2 linked regions of the Alkalihalobacterium alkalinitrilicum genome follow. The protein of the gene in region 2 interacts with the protein of the main gene of each other region in a pairwise test. Links are inferred from orthologs where the notes say so. Each region holds a gene or a part of one and is shown on either strand. Other genes may lie near its edges. The genes, in order: BK574_RS25975 and BK574_RS13595.

Region 1 (12,052 bases), 2.5 Mb from region 2 along the record:
CTAAATTTCGTTCGCGTACTAGGCTCAAAGAAAAGATTGGTTACAAATGTTTCTCGGTTTGGTATCCATCGTTCACCATTTAAAAATGCTTGAGCTTCATGCAAAATTTGATGAATTTCATTCGTTTCAAGTAATGGCATCGTTAATACGTGCATCATCATCTTCCTCTCTATGATTTTCACTACATTTTTATCTACCTAGAAAAAAGCACCCTTTTTTTGCAAAAGGGTGCTTGGAAGAGAGCAGTTGAAATCACAACTACTAGCGATCTTCTAACCCCCTTCAAAGCCTCACAGGACTTGTATTAAAGGTTGTATTATTGATTTACTTTTTGATCATCTTCAAACATCGATTTCGTACCGTAACTCTCCTCTTTATTTGGTAAGACTAAGTGAAGAACAATCCCGATAATGGTTGCTAATGCCATACCTGCGATTTGAATTTCATCCGATACTTGGATGAAAGCTCCTCCAATCCCGATAACTAGAATAGTGGAAGATATAATTAAGTTGCGCTTTAACCCCATGTTTATGCCATTTTCGATTAACATACGCAAACCTGATGATGCGATAACCCCAAAGAGAAGGATTGATACTCCCCCCATTACCGCTGTTGGGATCGTTTGAATTAAAGCTGCAAACTTTCCAAAGAACGCCAGTGTCATTGCCAGTACTGCGGCACCACCTATCACAAATACACTAAATACTCGTGTAATAGCTAGCACACCAATATTTTCACCGTACGTTGTATTTGGTGGTCCACCTAAGACAGAAGCAATCATCGTTGCAACTCCATCCCCTAATAGAGAGCGATGTAAACCTGGTTTTTTTATAAAGTTTTTCCCTACAACCTTACTAAGAACCATCTGGTCTCCAATATGTTCTGAAATTGTTACTACCGCTATTGGAACCATAATTGCAGCAATATGCCAATTAAAACTCGGTGTATACGTTACAAAAGGAACGATAAAGTCTGGAACTGCGAATATTGCCGCATCTCTTACTGGGGTGAAATCTATAACTCCCATAATGTAGGCATATATATACCCACCAATAATACCAAATAGAAATGGGATAAGTCCGAAGAACCCTTTCAAGAAAAATGCTGATAAAACAGTAATACCTAATGTGACAATCGCCACGGAGAACAATGTACCACTATATTGTCCCGTACCTGGTACGTTCATCGCCATGTCAATCGCAACACCTGCCAATCCAAGACCGATAACCATAATAACAGGACCTACGACAATAGGGGGTAAAATTTTCAAAAGCCAACCTACCCCACTTGCTTTAATTAAAAGCGCTACGATCCCGTAAATAATTCCTGCTAGAAAACTACCGATCATTGCACCTTCTGGCCCACCGATTGTTGTCGCCGCTATAATCGGTGCGATAAACGCAAATGAGGAACCTAAGTATGCTGGAATTTGTCCTCTTGTTATTAATAAGTAAGCCAATGTCCCTAATCCACTTGAAAATAAAGCAACTGCTGGACTTAAATCAACTAAATATGGCACTAATATTGTTGCACCGAACATCGCAAATAAATGCTGAATACTAAAGGTTAACCATTTATCAAAACGTGGCACCTCTTGAATACCAATCTCTTTTTGATGTGACATTCCTTTTCCTCCCTTAATGTCTGTTGTTAGTAAGCGTTTGTTGTAAAATGAATCTTATTCATTATTAATAGATGTATTGACCAACCTTTTGAAGAAGACCTATTTTTTATTATTTCTACAAAAAATAAAAACCTCTTCGTCTTTAGGATGACAAAGAGGCAAGTGTACGCAGAAGGAACAGTGTAATCCTGTCGATACTGCATAATTGTCTCTTGTCAGCCTCACAGGACCGAATTAAAGAGTATTACTTTATTTAGTTCCTTATTGTTGAATTATACTTACTTCATCAATTTCATCTACTTCTTTAAGCTTAGCAGCAATAATTTCACTTTTTGAAGTTGGTACATTTTTACCAACATAATCAGGTCGAATAGGTAATTCTCGGTGCCCTCTATCGATTAAGACAGCTAGTTGAATTTGTGAAGGTCTTCCTAAGTCCATTAAGGCATCTAAAGCTGCTCTAACAGTTCGCCCAGTGTAAAGCACATCATCAATTAAGATTACCTTCTGGTCCGTAATGTCTGTAGGAACGTTGGATCCTTTTAAAAGCGGATCTTGGTCTTCGGTTTTCACGGTTAAATCATCTCGGTAAAGAGTAATATCAACTTCACCTACTGGAATTTTTTCTCCTTCAATTTGTTCAATCCGTTCTGCTAAACGTTTAGCTACGTAAATGCCACGTGTTTTTATTCCGACAAGAATACAATTTTCAATCCCTTTATTTCGTTCAATGATTTCATGAGCTATCCGAGTTGTTGCTCTTCGAATTGCTTGATCGTCAAGAATGACTCTAGCCAAAATTAACACCTCCACTTTTTTTGTTACTGTCCTCACGCGAAAGCGGTTCGTATAAACAAAAAACCTCTCACCGTTTTGATGAGAGGTTTAGTGGTTTCTTAGTAAAAGGACATACTTCGCCCATAAATTTACTTCATTCCGCTTCCTTCTCAGCCTCACGGGACTGTAGTTAAAGGATCTATTTACTTGTTATCGTTATTATTCCACTGTTCGACAATAAAGTCAATCTGTTTTTTAGTATTACAAAAATTAAAACAATTCTTACATCTTATTGTCGTAACTCTTCAAGTAAGGTTACCATTTCTTGTGGAAGGGGTGCTTCAAATAAAAGGTTTTCTTTTGTCCGTGGATGTTCAAATCCTAAAACAGCTGCATGAAGAGCTTGCCCTTCAATATTCAATGTTTTTTTTGGACCGTATTTCGGATCACCCGCTATTGGAAAACCAATATATTTCATATGAACACGGATTTGATGTGTTCTTCCTGTTTCAAGTTCACATTGAACGTAAGTATAGTTGTCGAACCGCTCAAGAACTGTAAAGTGGGTAACAGCATCACGACCATCTTCAGTTACTGTCATGCTTTGACGATCTTTTTTGTCACGACCAATCGGCGCTTCAATTGTACCCACATCATGTGAAATCACACCATGAGCAATCGCTTTATATACTCTCTTTGTAGTTTTAGCTTTTAATTGGTTAACTAATGACTCATGTGCCCGATCGTTTTTAGCTACCATTAATAAACCTGATGTATCTTTATCAATTCGATGAACAATACCTGGACGAATAACACCGTTAATGCCTGATAAATCTTTACAATGATACATCAAACCATTTACTAAAGTACCTGAAGAATGCCCAGGTGCAGGATGAACAACCATCCCACGTGGTTTATTCACAACAATTACATCCTCATCTTCATATACGATCTCTAAATCAATCGGTTCTGGTTCCACTTCTAAAAGTTCAGGTTCTGGAATTTCTAATTCCAATTTGTCATTAAATTGGGCCTTATAATTGGTCTTTACGGTCTCACCATTAACGGTAATATTTCCTTCTTTAATCCATTGCTGAATTTGTGTTCGTGACCAATCAGGGTGAAAAGTGGTCATTAGTTTATCAATTCGTTCATTTGCTTGTTCTTCGGAAATCTTAAATTCAAATTGCTCCATCATTTTTTCCCCTTTGCTAGTCTTTCGTCGTTTATTATTTTAATGAAAATCAATGCTACACCAACACATAGGGCAGAATCAGCTACATTAAAAATAGGGAAATTGTATGTAAAAATAAATGTATCAATAAAGTCTACAACTTCGCCACGAAAAACCCTATCGATAAAATTACCAATGGCACCACCTAATATCAACCCTAAAGAAATCCCGAGCAACCAACTGCTCTTAGCTTCTTTTTGAATATAATACACGATGAAACCAACGACGATAACTGTAATAATATAGAAAAACCACATTTGTCCTTGGAGAATTCCAAAGGCCGCTCCTTGGTTACGATGGGATGTAAAATAAAGGAAATTTTCAATAAGTGAAATTCGTTCACCTATTTCCATCGATTGTACAACGATCCATTTCGTCCATTGGTCTAACAAGATAATTACTAGTGCAATAACATAATATAACCAAATCAAAATCATTTCCTCCATCTCATTATGCATACGTTAGCATTTTAGCATAAAATGATGAAAGTGTCTTTTTCTACTTGTTCAACTATGACTTATTTTTATTATTCACCATGTGAGGCTGACTCGAAGTGTCAACAATTCACATGGTGTTTTAGCCACTTCGACAATAGTCAGCTTCACTTATTGTAAATTATTTTTCGTTTAGATATTGATCATAATGAATGTTTCTTTGGAATTCGACGGAATCATCACCTTGATAACCATAAATATCAGTAGAAGCAAATGCTTCTAATTCCTCTACATAACCAACTAACTCCCCTGTACGATCTAATGAAGAATCTTCAAAAACCATACTGTTTTCATTAAAAGATGCAACCGATTGATAAGCGTCCTCAGCGTCAAATTCAGTTTCGTCATCCCGATTGTCAAAATTATACTTTTCAAAATTACCTAGCACATCTTCTTCTACTGGACGATGCTGTGCCAATTGACCATTTGAATGTTCAACAACAGTCCTTGCAGTTGGGTTAGCTTCTAAACGATCATAAGGGATTTGTTGACCCGTTACTTCACAAACTCCATATGAACCATTATCCATTTTATTTAACGCATATTCGACATCTTCCAATTCCTTTTCCAATTTTTCGTAAATGGCAATGTCTTTTTCACGTTCATATAAGTCAGTAGCAGTATCAGCTGGGTGATTATCATACTGTGACAACTCTCCTGTTGAGAAGCTTGATGTAACTGCTAAACCATAATAATCGGCTTCTTTCACTCTTTCCTTTAAGTTAGCTTGACGTTGTTCAAGTTCTCTTCTCAATTGATCATATTGTCCCATTCTTCTCCCCCTTTTTGTACAAGCCCTTTTACGATGAACATGTACCTCTTTAGTTTGACCAGAATGATTGTTGTTAGCCGAAACAACATTTGTTATGTCTGTAAAATAAAGAAGAGGTTGCTCCATAAAGTGTTAAACTTACCATTTAAAAATGGAGTTGTTTGACACTTTTGTATGGAACAACCTGAATTTAATTATCCATTGTAATTTTCTGTAACGATTGTTGCGCAAGAAGTACATAATGTTGGATGTTTTTCATTTTCTCCAACCGTTTTCGTAACCACCCAGCAACGTTCACACGTCTCTCCTTCAGCTTTATCAACGACAATAGCAAGATCATCATAAACATCGGCAAATGCAGGAGCCGCTTCTTTGTCACCGCCAATTACGGCTTGAGAAACGATAAACAATTTTTGTAAATCTACATTTTCAAATGTTTCCTTCAAATGGTTTGTTGGATATAAAACAATTTGTGCTGTTAATGATTTTCCAATTTTCTTTTCGTTTCTTGCATTTTCTAATGCTTTTAAAACATCATTACGAACATTCATGATACGATCCCACTTTTGAACAAGCTCTTCAACATTTGTAAATGTTTCTGGTTTAGGCAGATCTGTTAGTTGAACATTCTCCCCTTCTACACCAGGAATGTGTGGCCAAACTTCATCTGCAGTATGAGATAAGATTGGAGAAACAAGCTTGGCTAGTGCAACTACTGTTTCATACATTACGGTTTGAATAGAACGACGAGCATGACTATTCGGTGCATCAATATATAATGTATCTTTTGCCACATCCATATAGAAAGAACTTAACTCAACGGTACAGAAGTTATTTAATGCATGATAAACATTTGAGAACTGATACTGTTCATATCCTTTATTCACTTTACCAATTACATCATGTAATTTTACAAGCATATATTTATCGAGTTCAGGTAAGTCTTCAATTGATACAGAATCTGTCTCTGGATTAAATCCATTCAAGTTACCTAAAAGGAAACGGAACGTGTTTCTGATTTTTCTGTATACTTCAGAAACTTGTTTTAAAATATTATCAGATACACGGACATCTGCTTGATAGTCAACAGATGCAACCCATAAGCGAAGGATGTCTGCACCTAATTGTTTCATCACATCATTCGGAACAACGACATTTCCTAAAGATTTACTCATCTTACGTCCTTCACCATCTAAAGCAAACCCGTGACTTAAAACTCCTTTATATGGAGCTTTTCCAGAAACGGCTACACTTGTTGATAACGAAGAATTAAACCAACCACGATATTGATCTGACCCTTCAAGGTATAAGTCTGCAGGACGTTGTAAGTCATCTCGTTCTACAAGTACTGCTTGGTGGGATGAACCAGAATCAAACCACACATCCATAATATCCATTTCACGAGTAAACTTGCCGTTTGGACTATGAGAAGAAGTGAAACCTTCAGGTAGAAGTTGCTCAGTCTCCCATTCAAACCAAATATTCGATCCATGCTCTCTAAACAAAGTCGAAACATGATCAATAGTCTCATCGGTAATGATTGGTTCTCCGTCTTCGCCGTAAAAAATGGGAATCGGAACGCCCCATGCACGCTGTCGGGAAATACACCAATCACCTCGGTCACGGACCATGTTATATAAACGTGTTTCACCCCATGTTGGAATCCATTCTACTTCATTAATCGCTTGAAGCAATTCTTCTCGGAAATCTTTGATTGAGGCAAACCATTGCGCCGTTGCTCTAAAAATTACTGGCTTTTTCGTTCTCCAGTCGTGTGGGTACGAATGCGTAATAAACGAAAGCTTTAAAAGAGCACCTACTTCTGTTAATTTTTCAGTAATTGGTTTATTCGCTTCATCGTAAAAAACACCTTCAAACCCTTCTGCCTCACTTGTCATTACACCTTTATCATCCACAGGACATAATACGTCTAAATTATATTTTTGTCCGACGATATAGTCATCTTCCCCGTGGCCAGGTGCCGTATGTACACAACCTGTTCCTGCATCAAGCGTAACATGATCACCACACATCACGAGTGAATCACGATCATATATTGGATGTTTTGCAACGACAAATTCTAATTGCTCACCTTTAAATGTTTTCACTACATCGTAGTGTTCCCAGTCTAATTCTTTTACCAATGTTTCAAGTAATCCAGAAGCCACGACAAACTTATCTTGCTCGACTTGTACAACGCTATAATCAAGGTCAGGATGAACGGTAATACCAAGATTTGCTGGTATTGTCCAAGGTGTTGTCGTCCAGATGACAATTTTTTCATCACCTTCTAATAAGCCTTTACCATCTTTAATAGGAAATGCAACATAAATTGAAGGAGACCGCTTATCATGATACTCGATCTCAGCTTCTGCCAATGCAGACTCTGAAGAAGGAGACCAATACACTGGCTTTAAACCTTTATAGATATAACCTTTTTTTGCCATATCCCCAAAAACTTTTATTTGTTGAGCCTCATACTCTTTGTTTAACGTAATATAGGGATTTTCCCAATCTCCCCGAACACCTAGTCGTTTAAATTGTTCCCGTTGACGATCAATTTGCTCAAGAGCGTACTCTTCACAAAGTTTCCTAAAGTCAGCGACCGTCATTTCTTTACGTTTTACTTTTTTATTTTTTGTTAGTGCCGTTTCAATTGGAAGGCCGTGAGTATCCCAACCTGGAACATACGGTGCATGATACCCGCTCATTGATTTGTAACGAACAATCATATCTTTTAATACCTTATTTAAAGCATGTCCCATATGGATATCACCGTTCGCATATGGTGGTCCATCATGAAGGACAAATAATGGGCGCCCTTCTGTACGTTTTTGAACTTTTTCATAGATATTCATTTCATCCCATTTTTTTTGCATTTCTGGTTCACGATTTGGCAAGTTTCCACGCATTGGAAACTCCGTTTTAGGCATTAGTAATGTATCTTTATACTCCATGTTTGTTCCTCCTAATTATTATGTAAACAAGTAAAACAATATCAAACCGATAGCACCATATATGGACTAAAGCCTCCAGGTAAGATAAAGGAAACACGCAGGGTAGACGATGCGATGTTGACTTATCGTAGGAGGTGAGTGAAGTCGCTTTGGGCTAAAGGGAAGCTAGAAGACAGCAAAAAACCTTCTCGTCTTATAGGGACGAGAAGGTTACCCGTGGTACCACCCTATTGAATAAAAACATCAAATGTTATTACTCACTCATCATTCGTATCGTGAATGAATCGCTATAGCCTACTTGAATTACCGTTCGGTATAGAACTCAAGGGTGATCTTCCCATACCACTTCAATATCAGGCTTTCACCATCCCCGACTCGCTACATTGAAGTATGATAAAGTACTCTCCCTATCATAGTTTTGTACAATATTTTTAATTTTAGTAAACGATGAGAAAACGTACGGTCAGTTGAAAATGATACCGTTTTTTCATTCTCATCAAAAGTAGTCAAACTTTCTTAAAGTTTAAAATAAATTCATTTACTCGTCAAGAAAACGGTTATTCTACCGTTTCTTTTTCTAACGAGTTATCCACCTTTGTTAAGTCGTCCCAATCTTCTGTTTGGAGCATTTCCAATTGGGCTTCAACAAGCATTTTAAACCGAATACGATATACAGATGCTTGTTTCTTTAACTCTTCAATTTCCATCATTATTTTCCTTGATTTCGTCAAGGCATCATTAATAATTCGATCAGCATTTTTTTCTGCTTCCTTAACAATTAACTGTGCTTCTTTTTGAGCACTGCGACGAACCTCTTCAGCGGATTCTTGGGCAACTAAAATTGATTTATTTAATGTTTCTTCAATTTTATTAAAATGCTCTAGTTTCCCATCAAGGTCTTGAACTCGCTCAAACATTTCCTTCTTTTCCCGTAGTACAGCTTCGTAGTCTTTTATGATTTGGTCAAGAAACTCATTAACCTCATCTTCATCGTAACCACGGAATCCGCGAGTAAACTCTTTATTATGGATATCAAGCGGTGTTAAAGGCACGAACTCCACCTCCAAATCTAGTCGTAATAATTCTTAATATTTATTCGACAGGAAAAGCACTTTTCCTTCTTTTTCTATTATTAATTTATTTTTTTCTTCCAAAAACGATGCGGATTTTACCTTTTTTTGTAGAGCCAGCAATCGATAATAATTTACTTCTCCCAAAATTTCTTACAGATAAATAATCTCCTTCTTGAACTTGGAAAGCACCGTCTTCAATCGTTTTCCAATTAACCTTAACTAGTCCTCTGTCAATATAAAGAGAAGATTTAGTTCGTGAAATATTATATATGGCTGAAAGAAGTGTATCTAAACGCAAGGAAGAAATAGTGGTTGACTCTTCTGTCCACTCTTCAACGTTTTCTATAATATCTTCTTCATTAATAGGTACAATTTTAACTTTAGCTTGTCCAACTTTTTGTAGATTTAATTCAATAAAGCTAGCAACTTCATTTGCAACTAATACTTGAATAACTTCATCTGTTATAAGAATATCACCAAATTTTTCACGTTTCATACCTAAACCCATTATTGAACCAAGAATGTCTCGATGTTCTAATGTTATAAATTTTCTTGGATAACGTAGTTCAAACGCTTGAATCTGAAAGTCATTTTTAGCCAGTTCAAAATAAGAAGGAAACAGCATAGCACGTTTTCGTTCAGTACTAGAAGCGCCTCCCCAAAAGGAGAGGCTAATTTCTTCATCCTTACCAATAATAGTCTTTAAAATATCTTGCTCCCGCGGATCAAGAAAATCAGTTAATTTATAAGTATATTGAACAATAACGTCTTGCTTCCAATCTAACACTTGATCTACAAATATTCGTTCTTCAATACGAAAGTGCTGATAAATACTCATGCTACTCTAACACCACTTACATTCCAAATAACGCAGCAACCCCATATCGTGCAAATGATAAAGCAAAAATAGCTACAATTGGGGAAATATCAATCATCCCTAATGGAGGAATAAATTTTCTAAACGGTGCTAAGTATGGCTCGACGACTGAACCTAAAAACTGACCGATCGATGACTCTCTCGCATTAGGAAACCATGACATTAAAATATAAGCGATTATCATATAAGAATAAACCATGATTGCCAAATTTAGTAAAGCTCCAATTCCTTGCATTAACTAATCCACCACCATTCTAACGTTGTTCAAATCTTTCTTGGATCATTTCTGTAATTGAACCGGAAACGTCCACATTGTCTGGAGTACATAGGAATATTTGCATACCAAGTTTTTGAATGTCTCCCCCTATAGCATACACCGTTCCGCTTAAAAAATCGACAACCCGTTTTCCTTGGTCATTTGAAATTCGCTGTAAATTAATAATTACAGCTTTACGATTTTTTAAATGATCTGCTATGTCTTGAACTTCATCATACGTTCTAGGTTCAATTAGTATCACTTTGGCAGCCTTTTGGACACTTTGTAAGCTCACGATATTTTGACTTTTGGACTGTTTATCACCTCTTCGATATTGAGGCACTTCCTCCTGACTTGCTGCCACTTCTTCACTGTAGGACTCGTATTCTTGCGTATCTTCTTCTAGTTCAAAAAATCGTTTGAATCTCGATTTCATCCCCATTTCAAATCCTCCTTAAATCTCAACTTTTCTAACCGACAAGCGAAGAGCCGATGCGTAAAAAAGTAGCTCCTTCTTCTACTGCAACTATGTAATCATTGGACATTCCCATCGAAAGTTCTTCACATGGTGCATGTTGAAGTGCTAGGGCTTGTACATCTTGTTGTAATAATCGAAGTTGCTTGAATACAGGTCGTGTTTCTTCTGGGTCCTCTACAAATGGTGCCATTGTCATAAGGCCCACCACTTCAATTGCTGGATATTGTTCAAGATTTTTTACAAATGTGATGGCTTCTTTAGGATTAAGACCTGATTTTGATTCTTCTCCCGAAACATTTACTTGAACAAAACATTTTAATGGTTCTGATTTACTCCATCTTTTTTGAATTTCTTCTGCTAACGCTAACCGATCAAGAGAATGAAGGTAGTGAATTTTGCTGATAATCTTTTTTACTTTTTTTGACTGTAATGACCCAATAAAATGCCAATTGATTGCTCCAGTGATGGTTTCTTCTTTTTCAAGAATACCTTCAACTCGATTTTCACCGATATGGAAAATGCCTGAGTCAATTGCTTCTTGTGTTCTCTCGACAGTTACATATTTTGTAACCGCAATCAACTTTACTACATCAGGGTCTCGACCCGAACGTTGACAGGCTGCAATTATTTCATCTTCAATTTTTTGTAGATTTTCTTTAACTGTCAATCAAGCGTTCTCCTTTCTTTCTGGCTTAATCCACCCTTTAAACCGATATAGCTCATCATTCTCCCAGTTTTACCCTTTTCTTTTCGATGCGAAAAAAATAAGTTAGTATTACTAGCCGTGCAATACTGGCTCTTGATTATATTTTCTTTAGGAATTCCAGCACGAACAAGTATTTGTTCATTTAACGTTTTTAAATCTAGTAGATAATGTCCTGGTCTCGTTAATTGATACGGCCTTTCTTCGCCTTGAGGTAATACTTTGTTAACAGATTGTATTACATTTTGATCCACTTCATATTCGGTTTGACTAATAGATGGACCAATTGCAACTAATATTTCACTGGCGTTAATTCCCTCAATGTTTGTCCAGATCTCTACCATCTTCGAACCAATTTGACTAACGGTTCCTTTCCAGCCTGCATGAGCTAATCCAATCAATTGCTGTTTAGGTACATAAAAGTACAATGGGACACAGTCAGCATATAAACTCACAAGTAATATATTTTTTTCTCGAGTATATAACCCATCTACTCCTTTTATAGCTGTCTTTTGAGACTGTCCACCTTTTCCAACATCATTCCTCATAACTTTATTAATTTTTGCATCATGAACTTGTTCCCCAACTACCCACTGTTCTATAGGAATATTAAGCTTTCTTGCAACGTGTTCACGATTTTTTAATACAATAGTATCGTCATCAGCTACGTGAAGGCCAACATTTAAGGAGTGATATGGTGGTTGCCCTACCCCTCCAATTCGAGTTGTAAAACCTGCCGTTAAGTTTCTGTCATTCTTTTCCCATTCTGCTATCTTTAATAAATGGTGTTCCGTTTGGATAAACGGT
Region 2 (11,983 bases):
TGGTGAAAAAATTCGAATCTTCTTGATAAAAAACAGAATAAATTCGCTCGGGAGTTCCTTCTTTCATTGAAAGTAATTCTTGTAATTGCTTAACGGAATTCGGTAAATCCAATAAAATAATATATTTACCCTCTAAATCGACAAGATCAAAAGAATGAACACATATTTCATCTTTTATCGTTTCTAATCCTAGCTTGTCCACTGTAGAACGTTGAAATGCAATTAATGTCCGTTTTTGTAATGGTAAGGATTGAATATTATCGAGTAGTTTCTTTGCATTTCGCCAGTCAAACAATTGCCATTCATTCACTTGAATATCCTCAAGAAAAATTTGTGGCTTACAATGACCGTTCCATTCATTCACCGAAATTGTACCTACAGCTGAAATTTTCGCTGCTTGGTTAATTTCGGGATGAAGGTAACCAAGTTGAAAGCCAATTCCATCTAATGTCGTTCCTTCGTGTTCAAAAAGGACCTTTAAATGATTTTCATCTGTTCCTATTCGACGAATTTGTGCGATGTTTACCTCTTCAATCATGACCTTAGGTACAGGATTACTTACACCGTATGGAGCGAGTTCTTCTAATTGATTAATAACGTCTAACGAAATTTCATCTAAAGTGGCTACGAGATCAACGTTTGTTATTGGTATAAAATCTTCTTCTGTCAGTAGTCGATCCGCTTGAGAATTTAATCTATTTCTTAACTCCTCGACATGTTCAATTTGCATAGTGAGACCTGCAGCCATTGGATGGCCACCAAAATGCGGTAAGATATCTCTACTTTCTGAGAGATTTACAAACATATCAAATCCTTCAATACTTCTAGCTGAGCCTTTGGCAACTCCTTTTTCTCGATCAAGACTCAGAACGATTGTTGGCCGATAAAATTTTTCAACTAACCTTGAAGCTACGATCCCAATAACTCCAGGATTCCAACCTTCTTTTCCAACGATCAATACTCGGTTATCCGATGGTGGAAATTGCGTTTCTACTTGGGCAATCGCTTCTTTAGCCATTTCATCGACAATTGCTTTTCTTTCTTTATTTAACTGGTCTATTTCTTCGGCAATTTCTTTACCCACCATTTCATCATCGGTCGTTAATAACTCAACAGCTGGATCCGCTGAGTCTAGACGTCCTGCAGCATTAATTCGAGGTCCAATAGCAAACCCAACATGTTCGGCATTGACAGTCTGACCATCAATCCCAGCGATTTTCTTAATCGCTCTTAACCCTGGTTTTGTTGTTCGCTGTAAGGCTTCAATTCCTTTTTTCGCAAGAAGACGATTTTCATCAACTAAAGGTACAAGGTCAGCAATTGTTCCGATCGCGACAATATCTAATAAATGAGAGGGTACTTCTTCAAGTAATGCATGCGCTAATTTAAATGCAACCCCAACTCCTGCTAATCCTTTAAATGGATAGGTACATCCAGGTTTTTTAGGATTTACAATCGCATAAGCATCTGGTAAATGAGGAGGAGCCTCATGATGATCGGTAATAATTAAGTCAATCCCAATTTCTTTAGCAACCTCAGCTTCATGAACAGCTGATATTCCTGTATCGACGGTAACGATTAAATCATACCCGTCTACCTTTGCTTGGCGAAATGCAGCCTCATTTGGGCCATACCCTTCAGTAAACCGGTTCGGTATATAATAGTTAAAGTTTGCTCCTAGTTCTTTCATTAAGTAGATCATTACGGATGTGCTACTTACTCCATCTGCATCATAGTCCCCGTAAATTAAGATTTTTTCGTTTTTTACAATGGCTTCCTTAATTCGATCAACCGCTTCTTTCATACCATCTAATAAGAATGGATCATAAAACGATACTTCTTCTTTATATAAAAAACGTGTGGCAGCTTGAACAGTATCAATTCCTCGAAGAACGAGGAGCTTTGCAACAATTGGTGATAAATTTAACTCTTCCATTAATAGATTTACTTTATCTTGTTCTAGCTGTGCTAACTTCCATCGTTTATTTGATTTAAGCATAAAAAACACCCCTTGACCTACTTATTATACAAGAGGGGTCATAGAGGGGCAATGAATAAGAATATGGTAGTTTTCTTTTTATTACTACTACTTTTCCTTTCCTTGTGATGGCTTGGAGGTTTCTTTCTTTTCATTCTTTTCCAGTAATTCTTTATCTTTTGTTACTGTTGATCTGTCTTTCTGTGATTTCTCTTGTTTTAGACGTTTAATTTCCTGTTGTAACTGATAAACTCTGACCATACCTACTGCGCCAACTATAATTCCGCCCATTAATACCGAACCAATAATGACTAAAATCAACGGCCATTCCGCCGTGCCGAATAAATAATTGACCCGCACAGCATCTACGTTGATAACCGCAAAGATAGCAATAACAAGAGCAGCTATAATGCCTAAAATTAATCCCCATTGCCCTCGCACCTACGGACACCTCCTCACTTTTTTTCATATGGGTTAATATGTACCAATACATCGTGAACATGGTCGATTTCAATGAGCTTCCTCTTTACAGCTTTGCCGATCGCATGCCCGTCTTTCACCGATATTTCAGGGTTAACGGCAATCTTTAAATCAATGATAACATAGTGACCGTGTTCTCTTGCTAGAAATTCATCAACATTTAATACGCCTTCGACCGATGCAACTGCCTCTTTCATCTCAACAGTATCTTCATCATGAAGGACATGATCTAGTGTATTATGAATCGATTGACTCCCTAACTTCCATGCCATCTTTACAATTAATATTGAAACAAATAACCCTGCCACCGGGTCGCCATATACGAGCCATGGAATACCAATTGCCCCTCCTAATATAGACCCACCAATCCCAAGCAAAGCTGCAATTGAAGAAAAAACGTCAGAACGGTGATGCCACGCATCTGTCATTAACGCTTCACTTCTATACTTTTTACCCAAATGATACTTATATCGAAACATGATTTCCTTCACAATGATCGAAAAAATAACAGCATATATAGCTATCACCTTTGGAACAACTACCGGCTCAAAAAAAGCCTTAAAGGCATCAATAGCAATTTCAACCCCTACAAGCAAAAGAAGTACTGCCACAATAATGGCCGCAATCGATTCTGCTTTTCCATGTCCGTATGGGTGGTCGCGGTCAGGGGGCATTTTAGCAGCCCTAACCCCAATCAATACTGCGACAGAACCTACGACATCAGAAGCAGAGTGAACAGCATCTGCAATTAAAGCACGGCTGTTTGCGATAAAACCGATAACACCTTTAAGAACGGCTAACACGATATTGCCGATAATTCCAACCCATGCGCCCATCTTAACCTTTTGATAGCGAATATCTTCATCCATACTTTCACCTTCTCCTATATCGTATTAGCATCCAATAATACTTAGAACTTCCTAGTGATTGCAAAAAATGCACATAAGTAAATTATACCAACAAAAAGGCCATGGTATGCACCATGACCTTATGTATTTAAACTTCATCTGCTTTCGGCTGACTTTTGAATTTTTTTCGTTCTAGTTGTTTAGTTTTCCATACAAGCCATAACTGGGCCGCTAAGAAAATTGAAGAGTAAGTTCCTGCGACTAATCCAACAACTAAAGCAAATGCAAAGGAACGAATGGCTTCACCACCAAATATAAAAATAGCAGCAGCTGCTAAAACAACCGTCATTACTGTATTGATTGATCTCGCTAACGTTTGCGTTAAACTGACATTCACGATATGCGCGAGATCATCGTATGATTTTATACGTTTCGCATTTTTCATGTTTTCACGAATTCGGTCAAAGGTAACGATCGTATCATTGATGGAATAACCGACTATTGTTAGGACTGCCGCAATAAATGGAACGTTAACTTCGAACTGTACGACACTAAATACCGCGATAATAAAGAATGCATCATGAAATAGCGCAACAACAGCCGCGACACCATATAACCATTCGAAACGGATCGCAACGTAAATAACAATTCCAATCGATGCAATAAATACTGAGATTAAAGCATTTCGTGCCAATTCTTCACCAACCATTGGCGAAACGGTACTTACATTTGGTTCTGCTCCATACTTTTCGTTGAAAAATATTTGAATTTCAGCAATTTCATTGGCGTCAAGTACCCCGATGAAACGTGCATGAACGAGATCATTTTGCTCTCCAGCCATCGTAATATCATCAGGTGTATATCCCTCTCCAATACTAGCAAAATCAGCAAGAATTTGTTCTGGTGTTACTGTTTCATTTGTGGACACTTCAACTCTTGAGCCACTTTCAAAATCAATTCCAAGGTTAAGACCAACTGTTGAAAGTAAGATTACCCCGATGAGAGCCGCGACCAAAGAAAAGATGAAAAACTTCTTACGGTGCTTTACAAAGTCAATCGTTCGGTCATGGAAATTAAAGCTCACTAATCTCACTCTCCTTTACACCAAAGAAACGAGGCTTTTTATTAAAAATGCGGCTATTAACCCATAGTCCTAATAATAATCTAGAACCATAGACTGCTGTAATGAAACTCGTTAAAATGCTGACAATTAACATGATCGCAAACCCTTGAACAGAGCTTGTACCATAATAGAAAAGAACACTCGCCGCTAAGATTGTTGTAATATTCGCATCTAAAATCGTTGATAGTGAACGTCGGCTTCCAGCTTTAAATGCAGACATTATGGACTTACCTGAACGTATTTCTTCTTTTATCCGTTCATAGGTGATAATATTGGCATCTACCGCCATTCCGACACCGAGAATAAGGGCAGCAATTCCTGGTAACGTTAACACCGCATTCATCCAGTTAAATATCACTAATACAAGGAAAATGTATACCGATAATGTAATAACTGCAATTGTCCCCATAAAACGGTAAAAAATTAACATATATAGGAAAATAAGCGCAACCCCAATAAATCCAGCAAAAATTGTATTTTTCATCGCCTGTTCACCGAGCGAAGCACCGACAGAATTAGAATAAATCTCTTCTAGCTGAACAGGAAGTGCTCCAGCATTTAATACTTCAGCTAAAAATGTCGCTTCTTCAATTGTAAAGCTTCCTTGGATAACGACATTTGTTGTATTTAATACTTGTCTTACTGTTGGTGCTGATAAAAATTTTGGTGCTTCTTTTTGCGCTTCCTCAAAAAAGCTATCTCCCTCTTCATAATCTAGCCAAATGACTAAAAGGTTTTCACCTTGAGGCATTCGATCTAGGATTTCACGCGTTACATCACCAAAGAGATTCGCATCTTTAAGTGTAACTGCAACTTCGGGTTGATTCGCTTCATTAAATGTTACTCTTGCGCCACCTTCTTGAAGATCGGCTCCATCGAGTTTAACGACATCATCGACATCACGGAACGTTAACTGAGCCTCAGTAGCAAGTAAATCTCTTGCGGTTTGCTGGTCTTCTACACCAGCTAGCTGAACCCGAACTCGGTCCTCTCCTTCAATCGTTATGTATGGTTCAGAGACGCCTAAAACGTTAACCCGTTGATTTAGGGCACTTACTGTTGCGTTTAGCGCTTCTTCATTAATAATATCTCCTTCATTAGCAGGTTTTACTTGATACAGGATTTCAAACCCACCTTGAAGATCCAAACCTAACTTAATTTCCTTTGCAATTCCCGTAATGGTCGTACTTATTAAACCACCAAGAATAATTACAATGAGAAAAAAAGCAAAAATACGACCTTTTTTCACCATAGTACGAATTTCCTCCTTAACTAATACAACGTCCATAAATAAGCAATAGTTCAATTATAGCGATGAAACTTTTTCCATGTCAATTTACTACTATGATAACGTTCAATCCGCAGCAAAAATACGACCGATTAACCGAGACTGTGAAATTTTTTTACCTTTTCCCAACGATATTCACAATTTGAGCTACGAAAGAGCTTTCCTTCAAAATACTCCTCTATTTAGAACGTTTAGTTATTCTCGCCAACGATTCCTTCTATTACTCCTTCATTAGCAAACCAGTCCGTAGCGTTATAATTTTCAACTGTTAACCAATTCATATACTCTGGGGCACGTAACGTTAAGATTACATTAACAAACTCATGCAAATGGATATAGTTCTTCTTTTTCCGTAACTTGTAAATCACACTATTCCATATATGTTCAAGCGTTGCTTGGTGATAATCTAACATATGAAATTCTTCGACTTTACTTTGTAGAGCTGGTAATACATCCTCTTTCCAAACATCAAATTGTTGTATCATTTTATCCAACACTCCTTCCCCTTTCTTTCCATTATAAACCTTTTCCAAGTTAAAAAACTATTAGTATTAGAAAAACAAGATTACTCTCGAAGGATGACGATAGTCCATATCATTCTTTATCTTTTTATTCCTCTTAGAAATAAAAACTCTAGAAAAAAAACCGCCCATTTTAGGACGGTTTTTCATTTTGACTAAGTTCCATTCTTCCAAAGAATGTAGCTACAAAGAAACCTACGATAAACGTTAGGATACTTAAAACAAGTAATACGATATTATTTTCAATTCCAGGAAAAATAACAACGACAGAGCCTATGACCATACCAATAATAAATGCATACGTTAAGACAGGAATTGTTTTAAGTAAAAAGCGAATGATTTTGCTACTTACGATTAATCCGACGCCTACTCCAGCGCCTACAAGTAATATAACCGCAAAGTTTAATTCCGCTACGGCATGAATGACAGAATGATAAACACCGATTAGTAACAGAACAAACGACCCACTAATCCCAGGTAGTAACATCGCCATACTTGCAATCCATCCTGAGAAAAAGAACACTGCTCCTGTAGATACTGTTACCGTTTCAATTAGAACTTGACTTTCTCTTTCTACAAAAAAGGCTGTTGAAGCAATCGCAATACCCGATATCAGTAAAACGATATAATGTATTGCACTAAATGAATTCTTGTAATCTATTTTATTAAACAAGTAAGGAATGATTCCACCAATTAAACCAAGAAAAAAGAAGTACGTCGGCTGCGGATAATATTCAAGTAACCATTTTATGAGATGACTCAAAAGAAAAATAGCTAGTACTGCGCCGATGGCTAACGGAACTATAAAGCCAAGCTGTTCTTTCCATTTTCGACTAAAAAAACCACTAATGGCTGTAATCAAACGATCATATATCCCTAAGATAACAGCTATTGTTCCGCCACTTACTCCTGGAACGAGATCAGATAATCCTATCATCATACCGCGAAATACATTTTTCCACTCAAACATACTGAAGCCCCTTTAACAAAAAAGATATTATTCAATGTTATGTAAAGCTTGTTCTCTTTATGATGCAATCTAAATCAAAAGTCATCTTCTCACTTTCTAACCTCGATGTCAATTTATTTTTACCCTTTATTTTCGTATAACAACTTGTCATGCTTGACCACCTTCCTTGCATATAAATTAGTGAAGACATAGATCAATATTAGGAAAGTAGGGGCTCTTGCCATGTCAAAACAAACCTTTATACAAGGTACCGTTATTTTAATATTAGCTGGACTTATTACTCGAATATTGGGATTTATAAATAAGATCGTTGTCGCTAGAATTATGGGAGCTGAAGGAGTCGGCCTATATAGTATGGCCGTACCGACACTTTTACTTGTTATTACGATTACCCAATTAGGGTTACCTGTGGCCATATCGAAGCTAGTTGCAGAAGCAGAAGCGAAAAAAGATCGTAAAAAAATAAAGAGAATTCTTGTCGTTTCTTTAGCTTCAACAGGTTTATTAAGTGGGGTTTTTACAGTAGCGATGATTGCTTTTGCTCCTATCATTGCTAAAACATTATTAACAGATGAACGGGCCTATCTCCCGTTAATTGCTATTGCACCGATTGTTCCAATTGTTGCGTTGTCTAGTGTTTTAAGAGGCTACTTTCAAGGTCGGCAAAATATGCGCCCGACCGCCTACTCTCAAGTAATTGAACAAGTTGTTCGGATTACACTCGTAGCCGTTATGACTAGTGCCTTTTTACCGTATGGAGTCGAATATGCAGCTGCAGGAGCCATGATCTCAGTTGTAATCGGAGAACTCGCATCCCTTATTTTCATGCTTTTCATGTTTAAAATGAAAAAAAGAATGCGTATTCGCAAAGGTTTTTTAAATTACTTACGTGAAGGAAAAATGACATTTAAAGAACTAATGAGCATTGCATTACCTACAACAGGGAGTAGACTTATCGGGTCCATTGCCTTTTTCTTTGAACCAATTGTTGTTGCTCAAAGCTTAGCAATTGCTGGGGTAGCGACCGTCGTTGCCACAAAGCAATACGGTGAACTTGCTGGGTTTGTTATCCCACTACTCTTACTTCCAACTTTTATTACTTATTCTTTATCTGTTTCACTTGTACCTGCGATCAGTGAAGCTGCAGCACAAAAACAATATCGGTTAATTAATCACCGCTTAGATCAAGCATTAAGGCTCGCCCTCATTTCAGGTGGGATATCGGTTGTTATTCTTTATATATTTGCAGAACCTATTATGTCATTAATGTACAATGCTCCAACCACTGCTGTATATCTTCAGATTATGGCGCCATTTAGTATATTTCTCTATTTTCAAGGGCCTTTGCAAGCTACTCTTCAAGCGTTAAATTTAGCAAAAGCAGCGATGATGAATAGTTTGTTTGGCGCCGTCATTAAAACAGCTGCCATTTTCGCACTTGCCACTCGTCCTGAACTGGGGATTATGGGAGCAGCATTAGCGATTGTCATCGGAATGGTACTAGTTACAATGTTACACTTTGCTTCTGTTGTAAAAACGATTAGCTTTACATTACATGTAAGAGAAGTTGGAAAAGCAATCATCTCCATGGTAGCTACTGCCTTCATTGGTTTTCTATTATATGAACATGCATTCTTATCAATGGGACTATTTGGGAAAACCATACTTTCCATTAGCATCGTTGGGATATTTTACGGTATCCTTTTAATTGTATTCGGTCTAATTAAAAAAGACGAAGTCATTCGTATTCCAGTAATCGGTAAGTGGGTAGCCCCATTTACTAAAGCATAACAACAAGTGCCAGGCACCTTAACTCATTGTTAAAGGTACCTGGCACTTATTTTACCACCAGAATATGGCGCTGCCTAAAATAAATCCACCAATCGCTGCTAGTGCGACCGGAACGATTCCATATCCGAAGCCATGCCCATATCTATATGGATAATAGCCACCACCGTAATAACCATAACTAAATCCACCTAATGAAGTCGAGCGTTGTCTTGTTTCAATATAAACATATTGATGATCGACATTAACAATGCGGCCATAGAATTGACGGCCACCTTTATCATAAATGGTTACAACTTTCCCGCGATGGTCACAACATAGTTGATAATAATTTGTCATTTTTAGCCTCCTCTCTGTCATTACTGCATCCTATTACAGAAAGAAGCCTAATGCTTGTACGAATGTACTAAAATGAAGGAATACTTTTATTTATTAAAACTCCCACCTAACTCGTAAGTGGGAGTACCATTATTTTTCATCTTTTAAATCTATAAAGAAAGTATCATCATCGTGTAAAGCACAATAGGAGATTTTTTTTACATCCCGATACCCGAGTTTTCGCAATTGTTGTCTTAACCATAATGGAGTTTTTTCAATTTGTTCGAGATGATCTTCATTCACTTTTCCATCTAATATTAGCGGAAGTGGTAATCTCGATTGCCGATTGTTGGGCTGATCTTTGTCTTTTTCAATAACAGATAATTTACCAGACGGTTCAAGAATTGCAAACTCAACATCAGAAAGTTTACTGACTTTATTCTGTCTCAGTTGAGTTAATAAATCATCGAAATTATAGCGTTGTTTTCGCATTTCTCCTTCATCTATTTTCCCTTGATTTATGAGAACCGATGGCTTTCCATCTACAAGTTTCCGAAGTTTTTCACTTTTTAATGAAATGAAGGCAAATATGATTTGAATTAATGAAAGGACGACGATTGGAACGATCGTGTTTAACATAGGTACACGAATATTTTCTATAGAAATAACCGCCAACTCAGCAATCATGATGGAAACAACAAAATCTAGGACTGATAACTGACCAATTTCTCGTTTTCCCATAAAACGGAGAACAAAGAGAATGATGAAATAGATAAAAATCGTCCTTAAAACAATTGTTGAATAGTCCATGTGATCGCGCCTCCTTCCAGCTCATTCCTTTATAAGTAAATCAGTCTCTATAATAGCGAACTTTTCGTAAGTAATCTTACTTGTAGTTTTCGCATGAGACCATGAGAAAATGAGATGAAGCTTTTGGCAACAAGTCCATGAAAATTATTAATAAAAATGAATTAAATATCGAAAATAAATATAGATGGTGGATATTATAAAAGAAACAAGCGCGACAGGGGCTCCTACTTTCAAAAATTCAAGATAGCTAAAAGATTGTTTCGCTTTTACAGCAAGACCTGCAACGATAACATTTGCCGTTGCTCCAATTAATGTAGCATTTCCACCTAAACATGCGCCTAACGCAAGCGCCCACCATAGCGGATCCAAATTAGTCATTCCATAGCTTTGAAATTCAAGAATAACTGGTATCATTGCAGCAACAAAGGGAATATTATCTACAAACCCAGACAAAATACCTGATCCCCACAAAATATAAAGTGCTGTTTTTGGTAAATCCCCTTCCGTATAATAAATAATGGATTTCGCAATTTCATCAATTAAACCAACTTCTTTAATTCCACCAACAAGCATAAATAGTCCAATAAAAAAGAACAATGTAACCCATTCAACTGACTTAAATACCTCTTCAACATCTTGCTGCTCATAAGTTAATAACATTAACAGAAGAGCTCCACCCATTGCGATACTTGTGATATCGACATTCAACAGCGGTTGAATAATAAACCCTAGTGTAGTGAGTGTAAGTACGGACAAAGATTTCATTAAAAGTACTTTGTCTTTTAAATACTCTTTAGGATTTACTTTCGTTAATTTCAACTGATCTTCTTTTGAAACCTGTAAGGCGCTTCGATAATAATAAACGAGACCAAACATAACTACAATAAAAATGATTAAGACAACGGGTCCTAAATGGATTAGAAAATCATTAAACGTTAAATGCTCAACAGCTTGACCAATCATTAAGTTTGGTGGGTCACCAATTAATGTAGCAGTACCCCCAATATTTGAAGCCAATATAATTGATAACAAATACGGAACAGCATTTAATTTAAGAAGCTTCGTTAACGTTAAAATAATGGGAACAACTAGTAAGACCATGGTTACATTATTAAGAAAAGCAGATCCTATCGCAGTTAGTAACGAAATTAAAATAAGGAGTGGAATTGGTCTTCCACTTACGTACTTTGCCACATGTAGCGCAATATATTCAAAAAAACCACTCTGACTCGTTATTGATACTAATATCATCATCGCTAAAAGTAACGAGATCGTATGCCAATCGATATGGTGTAGGAATGCCGCATCTAAATCAAGGATGCCAACGAACAGCATCCCAACTCCCCCGAGACATGCCACTAGTGCCCGATTTATTTTTTCACTGATGATAAATATGTAGCTAATAATAAATATGATAAAGGCTAAGGTCACTTCCATGCTGACATTCCTCTCCCTCTTATTTCTACCATCCTATGTTAGGGATGTCCCATTCATGTTAATTTTTCAAGGAACAAATCTCTCGAATTTTAAAAAAGTTTATTCTACGTTAGGCCAAGCCTGAATAAGCTGTAATAACCTATAAAATGAGAATCGAGAGGAGAGGTTTCGTTGGTATATCGTGGAATGTTTGGATCAATGCTTTATGGTTTAGTAAGTATTTTAGTCATTGCAGTAGCGTTTAGTTTTGTTATTTCTTTAATACTATCGTTAAGTTCATTAACAGAAGCATCCTTTACTTGGTTTATTATGATTATTTCTTTTGTAGCGCTATTCATTGGCGGTTTAATATCAGGAGTTAAAGCTAAAGAGAGGGGATGGATTGTAGGAGCTGGTACTGCACTTTTATTTACAGCAATCAC

Evidence for each region.
Region 1: the proteins of BK574_RS13595 (region 2) and BK574_RS25975 interact in binary tests that used the Bacillus subtilis proteins (3 or more experiments, as listed by UniProt). The link is inferred for Alkalihalobacterium alkalinitrilicum from one-to-one orthologs.

Annotation. Positions count from the first base shown.
Region 1 is NZ_KV917368.1:5,353,829-5,365,880, reverse strand. The notes cover bases 7,164-10,058. They hold BK574_RS25975 (DivIVA domain-containing protein), read right to left. Parts: upstream 8,911-10,058; coding sequence 8,416-8,910; downstream 7,164-8,415. Other genes in these bases: BK574_RS25965 (YggT family protein), read right to left, coding at 9,786-10,043; BK574_RS25970 (YlmH family RNA-binding protein), read right to left, coding at 8,996-9,769; ileS (isoleucine--tRNA ligase), read right to left, coding at 7,164-7,858. Outside these bases: BK574_RS26010 (aspartate carbamoyltransferase catalytic subunit), read right to left, coding at 1-158; BK574_RS26005 (solute carrier family 23 protein), read right to left, coding at 317-1,624; bifunctional pyr operon transcriptional regulator/uracil phosphoribosyltransferase PyrR, read right to left, coding at 1,886-2,422; BK574_RS25995 (RluA family pseudouridine synthase), read right to left, coding at 2,691-3,596; lspA (signal peptidase II), read right to left, coding at 3,596-4,063; BK574_RS25985 (TraR/DksA C4-type zinc finger protein), read right to left, coding at 4,251-4,901; more of ileS, read right to left, coding at 5,096-7,163; BK574_RS25960 (cell division protein SepF), read right to left, coding at 10,063-10,506; BK574_RS25955 (YggS family pyridoxal phosphate-dependent enzyme), read right to left, coding at 10,535-11,209; peptidoglycan editing factor PgeF, read right to left, coding at 11,206-12,052. UniProt on the Bacillus subtilis protein: May act as a pilot protein, directing MinCD to the polar septation sites or by inhibiting MinCD at the midcell site of division. Required for polar localization of the chromosome during sporulation.
Region 2 is NZ_KV917368.1:2,827,422-2,839,404, forward strand. The notes cover bases 4,556-7,381. They hold BK574_RS13595 (post-transcriptional regulator), read right to left. Parts: upstream 6,203-7,381; coding sequence 5,909-6,202; downstream 4,556-5,908. Other genes in these bases: secD (protein translocase subunit SecD), read right to left, coding at 4,556-5,681; BK574_RS13600 (DUF368 domain-containing protein), read right to left, coding at 6,372-7,208. Outside these bases: single-stranded-DNA-specific exonuclease RecJ, read right to left, coding at 1-1,999; BK574_RS13580 (LapA family protein), read right to left, coding at 2,087-2,419; BK574_RS13585 (cation diffusion facilitator family transporter), read right to left, coding at 2,434-3,327; protein translocase subunit SecF, read right to left, coding at 3,455-4,390; more of secD, read right to left, coding at 4,380-4,555; spoVB (stage V sporulation protein B), read left to right, coding at 7,431-8,999; BK574_RS13610 (hypothetical protein), read right to left, coding at 9,051-9,335; BK574_RS13615 (DUF421 domain-containing protein), read right to left, coding at 9,465-10,124; BK574_RS13620 (ArsB/NhaD family transporter), read right to left, coding at 10,272-11,561; BK574_RS13625 (TIGR04086 family membrane protein), read left to right, coding at 11,733-11,983. UniProt on the Bacillus subtilis protein: Required for post-transcription initiation control of the comE operon. Promotes the accumulation of its target comE mRNA to septal and polar sites.